Regions from separate parts of the Spongiibacter tropicus DSM 19543 genome, predicted to be linked through region 2. Evidence: predicted binding sites of a transcription regulator. Region 2 holds the regulator's gene; each other region holds the start of a gene.
What was found. Region 2 encodes PhoB, which activates phosphate uptake and scavenging genes when phosphate is short. Its sites were predicted from a motif close to TGTCATAAANNTGTAACA; they were not measured.
Positions count from the first base shown of each region.

Region 1: a site for PhoB is predicted at 2,358-2,375, ahead of ppk1 (polyphosphate kinase 1). Genes of this name have one in related genera too.
Region 3: a site for PhoB is predicted at 3,393-3,410, ahead of G411_RS0103320 (UDP-2,3-diacylglucosamine diphosphatase). Genes of this name have one in related genera too.

Region 1 is NZ_ATUS01000001.1:1,574,041-1,578,917, reverse strand. Features, by position in the region: RNA gene ssrA (transfer-messenger RNA) at 374-731, opposite strand; gene ppx (exopolyphosphatase) at 775-2,295, opposite strand; gene ppk1 (polyphosphate kinase 1) at 2,438-4,567, shown strand; gene G411_RS0107385 (class I SAM-dependent methyltransferase) at 4,595-4,877, opposite strand, start outside.
Region 2 is NZ_ATUS01000001.1:301,688-306,564, forward strand. Features, by position in the region: gene G411_RS0101530 (ABC transporter permease subunit) at 1-157, opposite strand, end outside; gene G411_RS0101535 (PstS family phosphate ABC transporter substrate-binding protein) at 274-1,242, opposite strand; gene phoR (phosphate regulon sensor histidine kinase PhoR) at 1,351-2,655, opposite strand; gene phoB (phosphate regulon transcriptional regulator PhoB) at 2,665-3,375, opposite strand; gene purU (formyltetrahydrofolate deformylase) at 3,454-4,308, opposite strand; gene G411_RS0101555 (SPFH domain-containing protein) at 4,333-4,877, opposite strand, start outside.
Region 3 is NZ_ATUS01000001.1:685,328-690,204, forward strand. Features, by position in the region: gene G411_RS0103310 (alpha/beta fold hydrolase) at 1-730, shown strand, start outside; gene olsF (bifunctional ornithine lipid synthase OlsF) at 767-2,488, opposite strand; gene G411_RS0103320 (UDP-2,3-diacylglucosamine diphosphatase) at 2,504-3,325, opposite strand; gene plsB (glycerol-3-phosphate 1-O-acyltransferase PlsB) at 3,449-4,877, opposite strand, start outside.

The sequences.
Region 1 (4,877 bases), 1.3 Mb from region 2:
AGAAACGAAGAAGTTGATAGCTTTGAAATGGCGGTGGATGTTTCTTCCATGAGATGACGTCCTTGCGTACCTAGAATTTCCATGATTTATGGTTTTCCGAACTGTCGCATTATCCCCTCGAGGGATTTGCTTTTCTATCTTAACCTAAGCAGTTCAGAGGTGCGAAGCCCTGCCCAAAAACCAAATTTAACTGCGTTTTTGGGTGGGCCTTCCAGTACTGAGAAGATGCTGGTCGATCTCTTTAAAGGTGAAAGGTTCGGGTTCGCGGGGTAGTTGAAGATGCTTTAGCGAATGCAGAGAGGCACCTGGGGGCTGCTGTTGCATAAAGCGGACATAAAAAAGGCGAACTGAAATCAGTTCGCCTTTTTTATATTGGTGGAGCCGGGGGGAATTGAACCCCCGTCCGCCAGTCCGCCGCTCAGGGCTCTACATGCTTAGCTTCCGTTTATTGATTTAGCCTTCTGCAGCCCAACGGTCAGGACGCAGTCAGCGAGTTCTGTATAAGTTTAACAACGCGGCCCAGAACATACCTTGTTGCGATCCCATTCTATATGACAGTCCTTCGCGCGGTATGGGCACCTTGCTGGGACTGCTAGCGGGGTTTAAGCCGCTAGAGCGTAGTTGTCGTCGTTGGCAACTATATAGAGTACAGCTTTGGATTAACGTGATTGGCTGTCATCACGGCATGCACCACAGAGTTTTGTAACCGGCGTCGAATCCAAAACGGCCCCAAATTCTGCAACGGTTAATCCTAACAGTTACCGGGCGCCGACACTAGCCGGTTTGTGCGTCGGCGGGCTGTTGGCTGATAACGTCGAGCTGGATGTTGAGGCATTTGCGCAGCAGCTCGGCTTCGTCGTCCAGGTCGGCGGCGGTGAGGGGGTTGGCGTCGAGCCAGTGGCCGGGAATGTGGAGCTGAATCTGTTCGGGGGCGGGGCTGCTGAGCTGGATGTCGTCGGATAGGCGCACGGCCTGACGGCGGCGGTAGAAGATGCAGGCCAGTCGCAGCAGGCAGACCATCATCCAGTCCGGGGTGACACCGTAGGTGCTGATATCCAGGCTTTTGGGTTTGCGGCGGTGGTTGAGCACCAGCACGCTGAGTCGCGCCTGTTCCTGCCGGGAGAAGCCGGGCAGGTCGGCATTGCTGAGGATGTAGGCGCCGTGTTTGTGGTAGCCGCCGTGGGCGACGGCCAAGCCGAGTTCGTGGAGTTTGGCGGCCCAGAGCAGCAGTTTTTCGGCTTCGGTGTAGTCGCTGTTCATGCGGTCGGCGAGCATCGGCAGCCAGCGCTGGCAGAGTTCGGCCACACGCTCACCCTGGGCGGGGTCGATATGGTACTGCTCGATCAGCTGGCGGATGGTCTCGTCGCGTTTGTCTTTGTGGTGCAATCGCCCGGCGAGGTCGTACACAATGCCTTCGCGCACGGCGTAGTTGGAGATATGCAGTTCCTGTATGCCCATTTCCTTGAACAGCGCATAGAGCACCGCAAAGCCGCCGGGGAAGACATCGCGCCGCTCGTCACTCAGGCCTTTGAGTTGCAGGCTGCTGGTGTGCTCGGCGTTCAGCAGTTGTTCCTTGAGGGCATTCATGCCGTCGAGGGTGATTTGTCCGGCGTCGCACAGGCCCTGTTCGCTGAGGATTTTGCTGATGGCGCGAATGGTGCCGGAGGAGCCGACCACTTCCTGCCACTGGTCGCGAAAGCCTTCCACGTAGGGCGAGATTAACTGGCGGGCGGCATTGACGGCCTTTTTGAACAGTTTGTCGTTGATGTTGCCGTTGGGGAAATAGTGCAGGCTGTGGCTGACGCAGCCCATGGGCAGGCTTTCCAGCAGGCGGGGCTGTTGGCCGCCCGCGACCATTTCGGTGGAACCGCCACCGATATCAATGACCAGCCGTCGGCGGTCTTCAATGGCCAGATCGTTGGCGACGCCGAGGTAAACCAGTCGCGCTTCTTCGGTACCTGAAATAATATTGATGGGTGTGCCGAGGATGGCTTCGGCCCGGGTCATAAACTCGCTGGCATTTTTGGCGGCCCGCAGGGTGTTGGTGCCCACAATGCGGATTTGCGAGCGCGGGACACCGCGCAGGCGGTTGGCGACTTTTGCCAGACTGTCCAGCGCGCGCTGCTGGGCTTCTTCGCTGAGGACGCCGTTATCGTCGAGACCGGCGGCCAGTCGAACCATGTCTTTGTGGCGGTCGATGATGCGGAGTTTGTCATCCTGGAAGCTGGCGATAAGCAGGTGGAAGCTGTTGGAGCCGAGGTCGAGCGCGGCGAAGGAGTCGCTGTTTTGTGCCATGCATTTTGTCCCTTGTGAGCAGTTAGTTTACGACCTGTCACTGGCAAATGCGACCACTGAAATATGTCACTAAAATGACATGCATAACCGTTAGGCTGTTGCGCGCATACAAGTGCTTTAAACGTTGTCAGGGTAGGAAAATATGAGCGAAATGACCGCTGAACAGGCGTGGATTGCCAAAGAGCTGAGTTGGCTTTCTTTTAACGAGCGGGTGCTGCAGGAAGCGGCTGATCCGTCGGTGCCGATTATCCAGCGGATTCGTTATCTGGGCATCTTCTCTAACAACCTCGATGAATTCTTCCGGGTGCGGGTGGCGGATGTACGTCGTCTGGCTGCGTTTTCGACGCCCTCCAAGCAGGAGGACTACAAGGCGCTGATGGAGGAAATTCACCAGAAAGTGCTGAAATTGCAGCGCCGGTTTGATGCCACCTACAGCGCCAACCTGAAGGAATTGCGCCGTCGCAAAATCTACATTGTGAACGAGCGCCAGCTAGACGAGGCGCAGACGGAGTACGTGCGCGGCTATTTCCACAGTCATATCCAGCAGGAGCTGGTGCCGATTCTGTTGGACGATGCCAACCCGATGCCGGAGCTGAATGACGCGTCGATCTATCTGGCGATCAAGCTCAGCTATGAGGGGCAGGTGCGCTTCGCGCTGCTGGAAGTGCCGACCACGCGGATCGAGCGCTTTGTGCGGATTCCCGGTCGCAAGGGCAAGCGCGGCAAGGTGCTGATTACGCTTGAGAACATGATTCGCGTGTGCCTACCGCAGGTGTTTCGCGGGATTTTTCCGCTGGATTCTGCCGAGGCCTACACGGTGAAGCTGACCCGCGACGCCGAGCTGGAACTCAGCGAAGAGGTGACGCAGACCTTTGTGGAGAAGATGGCGCAGAGTCTCAAGCGTCGTCGCAAGGGGGATCCGGTGCGCTTTGTGTACGACGCGCAGATGCCGAATGATTTGATGGAGTATCTGGTGAAGCGGTTGGGGCTGGGTCGCCTCGACTCGATGATCCCCGGTGGCCGCTACCACAACTCCAAAGACTTTATGCGCTTCCCCAATCTGGGGCCGGCGTATCTGGATGCGAAGGCGCTGCCGAAAATCCGGGTGCCGGAAATTGACGCCGCTGACAATATTCTGAGCTGCATGCGCGAGCAGGATATTCTGCTGTTCTATCCCTATCACAGCTTCGATTACCTGACGGACCTGCTGAAAACTGCCGCGATTGATCCGGCGGTGAAGTCGATTCGCATCAGCCTGTACCGGGTGGCGTCGAACTCACATGTTGTCGATGCACTGCTGAACGCGGTCGCCAACCACAAAGAAGTGACGGTGGTGGTGGAGTTGCAGGCACGCTTTGATGAAGAGGCCAACATCGCGCTGTCGCAGCGTCTGACCGATGGCGGCGTGAACGTGATCTTGGGCGTGCCGGGTTTGAAGGTGCACAGCAAGCTGATTTCGATCAGCCGCCAGGAAGGCAATCTTCAGAAATACTACACCCACGTGGGCACGGGTAACTTCAACGAGAAGACGGCGGAGGTGTACACCGACTTCAGTCTGCTGACCTACGATCAGGCCATTGGTGATGAGGTGGCCAAGGTGTTCGACTTTATCGCCTATACCTACAAGCGCCATGAGTTTAAGCATCTGGCGGTGTCGCCGCTGAACAGCCGCGAGCGCGTGCTGGATAATGTGCAGGGCGAAATCGATGCGGCGCGGGCGGGCAAGGAGTGCGGCATTACGCTGAAGTGTAACAATCTGGTGGACCGCGAACTGGTCGATAAGCTGTACGAGGCCAGTCAGGCGGGGGTGCCGGTGCGTTTGATTGTGCGCGGCATGTGCTCGCTGCTGCCGGGTGTGCCGGGCGTGAGCGAGAATATTGAGGCGATCAGTATTGTCGACGGCTATCTGGAGCACCCGCGGGTGTATATCTTCCGCAATCGCGGCAAGCCCAAGTACTACATTTCCTCGGCGGATTTGATGACGCGCAATATCGACTTCCGGGTGGAGGTGACCTGTCCGGTTTACAGTCCGGTGCTGCAGAAGCGGATTCAGAACATCATTGATATTCAGTGGGCCGACAATGTGAAGGCGCGGATGATCGATGCGTCGCAGAGCAATGATTTCCGTCCCCGCAAAAAGAGTTCTGCCAAGGTGCGTTCACAACTGCAGATTCACAGCTACTTGGCGACAGGCAAGCTGCCGCGACTGCCCAAGCTGGACTACCGTCCCAGAGTGAAGCTGAAAAAAGGCAAGAAGTCGAAGAAGGGCTGAGGGGTTGTTCGGCGCCTGAGCCGGTGGTCAGGCGCGGATCACCAGCAGTTCGCCGCTGATGGATTTGGGCGTTTTTACTTCCCAGTCCAGCAGCTCGGCATTGAAGTTTTTCTGGCATTTGCGGGCGAGCTTGTGAAACGGCGAGCGGCCCGGATCGGCAATGATGATGGTTTTTACCCCGGCATCCAGTGCGGCTTCGATGGCGCTGTACAGCGGGTTAACCAGTTTGGGCCAGAAGCAGATATCGCCACCGAGCAGCATCTTCTGGCCTTTCAATTCCTTGATGCCCAATTCTTCATAGCGCGCGACC
Region 2 (4,877 bases):
GAGGCAGAATTTCGTAGAGAAGATAGAAGAAGATCAACAGAATAGATAACAGCACACCGATACCACCAGCGGTGATCGTTGCGGTGGTCATCTTATCCTTAATATGCCGCCACCGGCGCTGCGCCGACGCAGCTGCCCGCACCTCGGATTGCTTCATACGTTTAAAACTCTGCTTCTGTGAATACGTGAAATGCTACAGCCACCGCATGTCGTCAGCGTGACAGCAATGCGGGGACACTGCTCACAGCCATCCCCGCATCAGTTGAGTCCGAGTTACATATCCAGCTTCTTGAGGATACGTTCTACGACACTCGCGGGCAGCGGCACATAACCATCTTTCACCACCACTTCCTGGCCCTGCTTAGACAGCACCATTTTCAGGAACTCGCGCTCAAGCGGAGCCAATGGCTTGTTCGGCGCCTTGTTCACATAGACGTAGAGGAAGCGCGAAAGCGGATAACTGCCATTGATCGCGTTTTCCGGGTTGGCGGCGACTGCGGCACTTTTGTCGCTCTTGGCAATGGGCACAGCACGGACACTGGAAGTGGTGTAACCGATACCGCTGTAGCCAATACCGTTAACTGATGTGGATACTGACTGAACAACAGAAGCCGATCCTGGCTGCTCGTTCACACCGTTTTTGAAATCCCCTTTACACAGCGCTTCACCCTTGAAGTAGCCGTAAGTACCCGATACCGAGTTCCGGCCAAACATTTGAATATCGCGCCCTTCCCAGGCGCCAGTCATACCCAGTTGCCCCCAGCGGCGAACATCATCCGGGTAGCCACATTTGCGGGTGCTGGAGAAGATCGCATCCACCTCGGCCAGCGTCATACCATCGATGGGGTTGTCTTTGTGGACAAAGATAGCCAGGGCGTCAATGGCCACCGGGACGGCCGTCGGCTTGTAGCCGAAACGCGCTTCAAAGGCTTCTATTTCCTTGTCCTTCATTTTGCGGCTCATTGGCCCCATATTGGACGTGCCTTCTGTCAGCGCCGGCGGCGCAGTGGAAGACCCCGCAGCCTGAATCTGAATATTGACGTTGGGATAGTTGCGCTTGAAATCCTCGCCCCACAGCGTCATCAGGTTTGCGAGCGTATCCGAGCCAACGCTGGACAGGTTTCCGGAAACGCCGGATGCTTTTTCATAGGTGGGCAGGCCCGCATCCACATCGGTCGCGGCACTGGCCAGTGAAGAAGAAAGGCCAATTACTGCAGCAATCAGGCAATTTTTGAGTTTCACCGTCGTCTCCCAAGTCATGCAAAAGGTCGTAGATTTAACACGGCCGTCATTTTATCGACGAAATATGACTAAATTGTTACAAGCAGCGTAGCTTTTATTACAGCGTTGTCACGCTGCAGATTCAGCCTTCGTTGCCAAGGATTTGGGGAACAGACAACTGAAGGTACTGCCGTTTCCGGGGTGACTGCGCACCCTCAGCTCGCCGCGATGTCGAAGCAGTACATGTTTGACAATTGCCAAGCCCAGCCCGGTGCCGCCGGTATCCAGCGAGCGACTCTGATCCACGCGATAAAAGCGCTCGGTCAAGCGGGGAATATATTGCGGTTCAATGCCAATACCGCTGTCCTGGACTTCCAACACCGCATGACTGTCGGTCTGATACCAGCGCAGCACAATGCGGTCACCTTCAGCGGTGTAGCGGGCAGCGTTGACGGCCAGGTTAGACAATGCACTGCGTATTTCCGTCGCCTGCCCTTTCAGTACGATACTGTCGTCGCATTCTATTTCGATGCTGCGATCACCCTTCGCCGCCGCCAGCGCCTCTTCTCGGACCATTTCCAGCAGAGGTCGCAAGACAATACGGTCCTGTTCTTTGGGCTTGGGCACCGACTCCAGTCGCGACAGCAGCATCAGATCCTGAATCAGGTGATGCATTCTGCGAGACTGCTTCAGCATTTGTTCAATAGCACGATCCCAGCGCGGATTTTCGCCGCCGTGTTCCGCGAAGGTTTCGAGGTAGCCATTGATAACCGTCAGAGGGGTGCGCAATTCGTGGGATACGTTCGCCACGAAATCCTTACGCATTTTTTCAAGGCGATAAGTCCGGGTGATATCCCGGGCAAACAGCAGGCGATTACGCTCGGCAAAGAAGCTGATACTGATACTGAGCTGAATGTCTGCATTCACCGGGGAGACCATTTCCAGCGGTGCCCCGTATTTTTCGGCCTCGTAATAGCCGACAAATGATGGCGCACGAATCAGGTTGAGCAGCTGAAGGCCGGTATCGTCCTCTCGCCGCAGCCCCAGCAACTCCGATGCCGCATCGTTACACCATTCGATATTGCCCTGATGATCGAGCATCACCACCGCGTCAGACATGGACGCGAACGACGCTCGCAGATAATCAATCATGGCCTGCAAGCGATCGTGATCCCCCGTCGCCTGCTTCTGCATATCATAAATGGTATCGAAAATTTGACCCCACATGCCTATCGCCTCTGGCGGCTCCGTCCCGGAGCCTCGGTATAGCCAGTCGCTCAAACGTTGAAGCTGCCAAAGCAGCCAGGTGCAGATTCCCGCGGCCACCACAAACACCGGCCAGGCACCCAGTTCGAACGCTGTCGACAGAACCGCAGCAGCTGCCAGCGGCAGCATGACTCTGACCAGTTCCGTCTTCCAATCGTAATACCGCATGAACCGGCGCTATGCGCTGACTCCTGTTGCTGAAAAGCGGTAACCGGTGCCTCTTACGGTCTGGATAAGCTGACCAAAATCGCGGCTGTCTGTGAGAAGTGCCTTGCGCAGTCGACGGATATGCACATCCACCGTGCGCTCTTCGACATAGACATTGGTGCCCCACACTTGATCAAGAAGCTGTCCACGGCTGTAGGCACGCTCCTGGTGGGTCATGAAGAATTTGAGAAGTTTGAACTCTGTCGGCCCCATATCGAGAGGCACGTTATCGGCAAAAACGCGGTGACTGGCGGGGTCGAGGCGCAGGCCATCCACATCGATACTCTCTTCCTGGTCGGGCGTGCTCACCCGGCGCAATACCGCCTTGATGCGGGCCAGCAGTTCGCGAGAGGAAAAAGGCTTGGTGATGTAATCGTCAGCGCCAACGTCCAGCCCCTGCACGCGGTTGTCTTCATCGTCTTTGGCGGTGAGCATGATAACCAGCATATCGCGAGTCAATTCCTCACGCCGCAGGCGCCGCAGCAACTCGATACCGCTGGTGACCGGCATCATCCAATCGAGCAGCACCAGGTCTGGCCGCTGGTCAACAATAATGCCGTGAGCTTCCTGGGCATTGGCTGCCTCCAGGCAATCGTAGCCTGCAAGTTCCAAGCCTACGCGAATCATTTCGCGAATGGCTGCCTCGTCATCGACGATGAGGATAGTCTTGGTTGTCGTCATGCTTGTCCCTTTAACGCCGCCTAAGTACTTGAGCCTGCATTTAAACGGTCTTCAATGACAATTTTATGACAAGTCAGTCTAGTCGAATACGACGGTTTTATTGCCGTGAACCAGTACCCGGTCTTCCAGGTGGTTACGTAAGGCTCTGGCAAGCACCGACTTTTCCACATCTTTGCCGAGCCGAACCAAATCATCTTTGCTGTGGCGATGTGACACTCGGATGACATCCTGCTCAATAATTGGCCCTTCATCCAGCTGTTCTGTCACATAGTGACTGGTCGCGCCAATCAGCTTCACACCACGGTCATACGCCTTTTGGTAGGGGTTGGCGCCAACAAACGACGGTAAAAAGCTGTGGTGAATATTAATCATTCGACCGGCGTAGGCTCGACAGAATTCCGGGGGGATAATCTGCATATAGCGAGCAAGGACGATACAGTCCGCTTCGTACGCCGCTGCGAGCGACTGGACCTTCTCATGGGCAGGCGCCTTGTTATTCGGGTCGACTTGCACGTGTTCGAAGGGAATGCCGTGCCACTCCACCATACTGCGCAGGTTTTCGTGATTGGAGATAACACAGGGAATGTCGCAATACAGTTCACCACTGTGCCAGCGGTGCAACAGATCAGCAATGCAGTGGGAGGCGTGGCTGGCCATAATCACCACGCGACGGCGGCGTGCCGAATCCACCAGCTCCCACTCCATCCCGTATTCTTCGGCAATGGGGCGGAACGCTTCCCTCACCGCATCGGCTTTCATGCCCAGCGACTCGGCGGCAATTTCATTGCGCATGAAGAACCAATTGCTGTCGGCATCAGAATGGTAATTGGCCTCGGTCAGCCAGCCCCCCTGTTCTGCCACAAACTGGCTGACACGGGCAACAATCCCGACGCGATCGGGACAACTGGTGATAAGGCGGTAAGTGTGCTGCATGGTAATTCTGTAAACCTTACTAAATCAGACTTTATTCAATATTCCGCGCACGGCCTGAGGCAGATCTGCGGGCAGCACCACGGTTTTGGCGTTGCCAGATGCCGACAGCTCTTTGAGCGCCTCGGTGTATTTTTCCCCCAGCATATAAAGCACTGGCAGCTCATCGCCCTTCACGGCGCTGGAGACCAGTTCGATCGCCGTCCCGCTGGCTTTGGCCAGTACGACTTCGGCCTGGGCATCGCGGCGGGACGCCTCAAGACGCCCTTCTGCTTCGAGGATCGCGGCCTGCTTCTCTCCTTCCGCCTTGGTCACAGCCGCCCGCCGCTGACGTTCGGCAGCGGCCTGCTCTTCCATCGCGCGCTGCATCGTCGGAGAGGGGTTAATGTCCTGAATTTCAACGGTCTTCAGGGTAATTCCCCAGTCGGCAATATCATCGGAGATCGCCGCTTTTAGCTTGGCTTTAATCTGATCGCGGGACGACAGTGCCGAGTCCAGCGACATTTCACCGACAATCGAGCGCAACGCCGTCTGAACGAGATTCTGGATGGCGATGTTGTAATCCTCAACGC
Region 3 (4,877 bases), 380 kb from region 2:
GCTGTTCCTGCGCGGCCTGTCCCGCGAGAGCGGCCACTGGCAGCCCTTTGTGGATGACTGCGCTGCGCGCTTGGGCTGGCAGTGTCACACGCTGGACTTGCCCGGCTTTGGCAGTGAGCATCAACGCAGGTCCCCGCTGACCATTGCCGAGATCCGCTGCGATCTTCAGCAACGCTTCGCCTTGCCCGACGATGAGCCCTTCGGGATTGTCGCGCTGTCACTGGGGGGCATGGTCGCCTTGGACTGGCTGTACACGGAACCCCAGCGCATCCGCCATCTTATTTTGATTAACAGCAGCAGTGGTGACTGCCCGGTATGGCAGCGACTTCAGCCCCGCGCACTGCCCCAGGTCTTTCGCGGTCTAGTCTCGAGACACATCAGCACTCAGGAGCAGGCCATTATGAAAATGGTCAGCAACCGGCACGGCAACAACGCCGCGCTGCTCAGTCGCTACGTCGAGCTGCGCAACCAGCACCCCATCCAGCGCCGCAATGTGCTGCGCCAACTCTGGGCTGCCAGTCGCTTTCGCGCGCCACACGCATTGCCCGCCGATCGCTTGCTGTTTCTCGCCAGCCGCGCTGATCACATGGTGAGCTGGCAGTGCAGCCAGCAACTCGCCGACCGCTACCAGGCGCCTGTTGCGCTGCACCAGAGCGCCGGACACGACCTGCCGCTGGATGACCCGGATTGGCTAATCCAGCGCTTTGACGATATTGCAGGGAAGGAATAAGCAGGCGGCCAGACAGGCCGCCTTGGGGCACAGGTTCTACTGGCCGAGATAGCGCTTGCGACGCGCTGGCTTCATTTTCTCGATATCCACCAGCACCAGACCATCAATACAGTCGGCAAAATCCGGATCGATATTGAAATCGGCAAAGCTGACACCACCGGGCTCACAAAGCTCAGTGTACTGCTTGTACAGCGTCGGCACCGAGCAGCCCAGTTCGGCCAGCATGGCCTTTAACTCGGCAAATTCCCGCCGGTAGTCGTCGCCCTTGAAACGCGTAACCGCCGACTCGCTGCGGTAAGGCATTTTTGCGCTGGCCCAGTGAGGATCGACCACGCCGGACTCGCTGGAAAAATAGCAGCTATAGAATTCCAACAGGGCATCTTTGGCGGCGCGAGGCAGCTCATCACTCAGGCTGACGGGGCCAAACATATAACGCAGCTCGGGGTAGCGAGCCAGGTATTTGCCCACGCCCTGCCAGAGGTAATCCAGGGCATTGCGCCCCCAGTAGCGAGGCTGGATAAAACTGCGCCCCAGTTCCACACCCTGCGCAAACACGGCGTTCGCCGCATCGGGCTGGTAGTCAAACAGGCTGGCACTGTAGAGCGCCTGCCCCGGCTCCAATGCCGCGACACGCTTCAGGCGATAGGCGCCCACCAGCTCAAGCTGGTTGTCGTCCCACAGCACGATATGGTCGTAATAGGCGTCGTAGGCGTCTACGTCGCGACGCAGACCCGTGCCCTCGCCCACCGCGCGGAAGCTGATTTCGCGCAGGCGACCGATCTCACGCATGATGCAGCAGTCGCCGCTGTACTCGTAGCGATAAATATCCATGCCATCGCGGTTGCTGCCCAGGTGTTCGCAGTCACGAATGGCGCTGCGCAGTTCCCGTCGGTCCTCCGGGTGCGCAACCGGCTGCGCCTCGGGCATAAAGCAGGGCTCGCCACGACGGCGGCGCTTGCCGATCTTGTAAAGGTGGCGCTTGAACAGGCGCACTTTGGCCTGCGTGGTCAGCGGCAGATCGCGGTAGAGAGAAGGATCAATAGCCGGGCCGATGCTGACGCGCACAGTGCGGTTGTTCTGTTTGAACATTTCGCGGATCAGCCACAATGTCGACAGCGGCTTGGCCAGCAGCGACAGTGCATAGAAAAACACCGAATTCCTGGCGTTCATGTGCACCGGCAGAATCGGCGCATTGGCCCGCTCGGCAAACTTGATAAAGCCCGCCCGCCAGCGACCATCGCGAATGCCCGACGGGCTGAAACGCGAGACTTCACCGGCCGGGAAAATAATCACCGCGCCATCGCCTTCCAGGTGCTCGTGGATGGCCTGAAGGTTTTCCCGGCGATTGCGTTTACCACTCATATTGTCCACCGGCAGCAACATACTGCGCAGCGGCTTGAGGGCATACAGCACTTCGTTAGCCACGACTTTCACGTCGCTGCGCACTTCAGATACCAGCTTCAGCAGGGCCAGTCCGTCGAGGCTGCCAATAGGATGGTTGGCAATGATTACCACGCGCCCCGTGACCGGAATACGCTCTTTGTCGAGGGCACTGACCGCGTAGCCAAAATCAAAATAGTTCAGCACCTGCTCGACAAAGTCCCTGCCACGCAGATGCGGGTAATCCCGCTCGAACTGTTTGAACTCGGCCTCGTGAAACAGGTAACGCAGCAGCGCAGTGAGCGTGCGTTTAATATGGGGATTGCCCTTGGCAATACGGGGAAAACGTTCGTCGATAACCGAATCTACGGAAATCATATTGTCACCTCGTTGTTATCCGACCCGTCGCAGCGGCAGCACGTCTGCCACGGGTTTTGCAGCGGGTTCACCAACCCTTGCCAACATCTGGCGGGTCTCGGTCCACTGCAGTAATTCAAGCTCACCGTGCTCGCCCTCAGCCAAGAGCGTGCAGTTCTCAATCCAGTCGCCATCGTTGCAGTACAACAGTCCGTCGATATCCTTGAGTGCAGGCTGGTGGATATGTCCGCAGATCACGCCATCCAGACCGCGCTTTTTGGCTTCCTGCACGGCCGCGGATTCAAACACGTCGATCACCTGACGGGCATTGGGAATACGCTGCTTGATATAGGTCGCCAGCGACCAGTAGTGATGGCCGAAGCGGCGGCGGAAGAAATTGGCCCAGCGATTGAGAAACAGCAGCAGATCGTAAGCGGCATCGCCGACCAGATTCTCCCAGCGGCTGAGCTGCATGTGTTCATCCAGGCAGTCGCCGTGAAACATCAACAGACGCTTGCCTTTGAGGGTGGTGTAAACCGCTTCTTTGCGGATTTCGATAGGCCCGAAAATATGCCCGACATAGTCGCGGAACGGTTCGTCGTGGTTACCGGGAATGTAAACCACCCGAGTGCCGCTATTGGCCTTGCGAAACAGGGTGCGCAACACCTCGTAGTGACTGGCAGGCCAGTACAGCGTGCGGGACATGGCCCAGAGATCGACCACGTCGCCCACCAGATAAATGGTGTCGCATTCAATGTGATTCAGGCAGTCCAACAGATACTCGGCGCGGCAATCCTTGAAGCCGAGGTGGATATCGGAAAGCCATAGCGTTTTGTAGCGTTTTACTTGCTCGGTCACACCGGGCGCCTCTGTCGTTAAATTGATGACAGGCTAGAGCGCAACGATGACAAAGGCGGGACGGTTCTGAGGCAGATTTATGACAACCTTGCCCACCGGAACCGGCGGTGGGCAAGGCGTCGTTCAGCTGTCGCTGTTCATGGTGGGCTGGCGGATTAACTGCAACATACTTTGCTGGACATCGGGCCCCAGCAGGGCCACCCAACGCTGGCTGAACAGTTGCAGGCGGGCATCGCAGCGTACCCAGCGCTCGCCGTCACGATTTTCCTCATGCAGCAGATTCTGGGCAATCAGGGTATCGAGGTACACCCGGAACAGGTTTTTATCGAAGTACTCCGGCGCTTCCCGTCCGCTGACAATCGACAGCCGCTGGGCCATTACAATCAGGTTTTCTTCCACGGCACTGCGCGGCGCGGCGGTTTCCCCGGGCTCATGCACCAGCAGGAGACTGCTCATGGTGTAGCGTTCAAAGGTCTCGCGCAAAATCCTCCCCAGACCGGTCAGCACCGCGTAGGCATTGCTGCCCACTTCCGGGCGAGCCAGCACTGACTCGCCGCGACGCAGCAGCAAGCCCTGCTCGACCAGATTGTCGATATGCCTGTCCACGACATCATCGCAGTTGTTTAAATCGACCCGCAAAAACAACTCGCGCTTGAGGAAGGGCAACAACTGCATGCAGGATTCGCGCAATTCATCGATGCTGACCTGCTCACTGTGGCGGAAGAAACGCGCGATCAGACTGGGCATCGCCAGTACATGCATCACCGAGTTGCGGTAATAGGTGAGCATCACCGCCTCTTTGCCTGTGGCGGTAATAATCGGCCCCCAACGGTGATCGATGCGCGACAGCCCCGCCGTGCGTGCTGCAGCGTCGAGAATTTCCCGCGCGCTGCCCTCCGGCAAGGTAACATCCGCACTGTAGGGCAGGCGCTTCAGCAGCGCGACAAAGGCGTCGATCTGGTTCAGCAGCTCATCTTCAGCCATGGCACGCTGGGGGCTGGACAACAGAATCATCGCCACCAGACCGATGGGGTTAATGACTGCCGCCGAATTCACCCGCTCCATATTTTCCTGGGCGATGTGGTCGACAACCGCAGGGATAAAGCTTTCATCGCCGCTTTGCAGCTTGCTGCGCCACTCCGGCTCGATGTGGCTCAGGCAGTCTTCCAGCGCAATCGGCTCACCAAAGGCCACATGGGGGCTGCCGTAAGACGACTTGAAAATCCTTGTGGCCTTGAGCAGACCGCCCGCTGATTCGCTCTGCTTGGCGGCACCGCGCAGCTCCTTCACGTAGGACGCGCCTTCCACCAGCTTGTCGTAGCCCACATACACCGGCACCAGCGCGACCTTCCGCGCCGGCTGGGCGAGGAAACTTTCCACCGTCATCGCCAGCATGCCCTTTTTAGGTGGCAGCAGACGACCGGTACGGGAACGCCCGCCCTCCGGGAAAAACTCCACGGGGTAGCCCCGCCCCAGAATGACATCCAGATAACTTCGAAACACCGCACTATAAAGTTTCTGCCCGGCAAAGCTGCGGCGAATATAAAAAGCA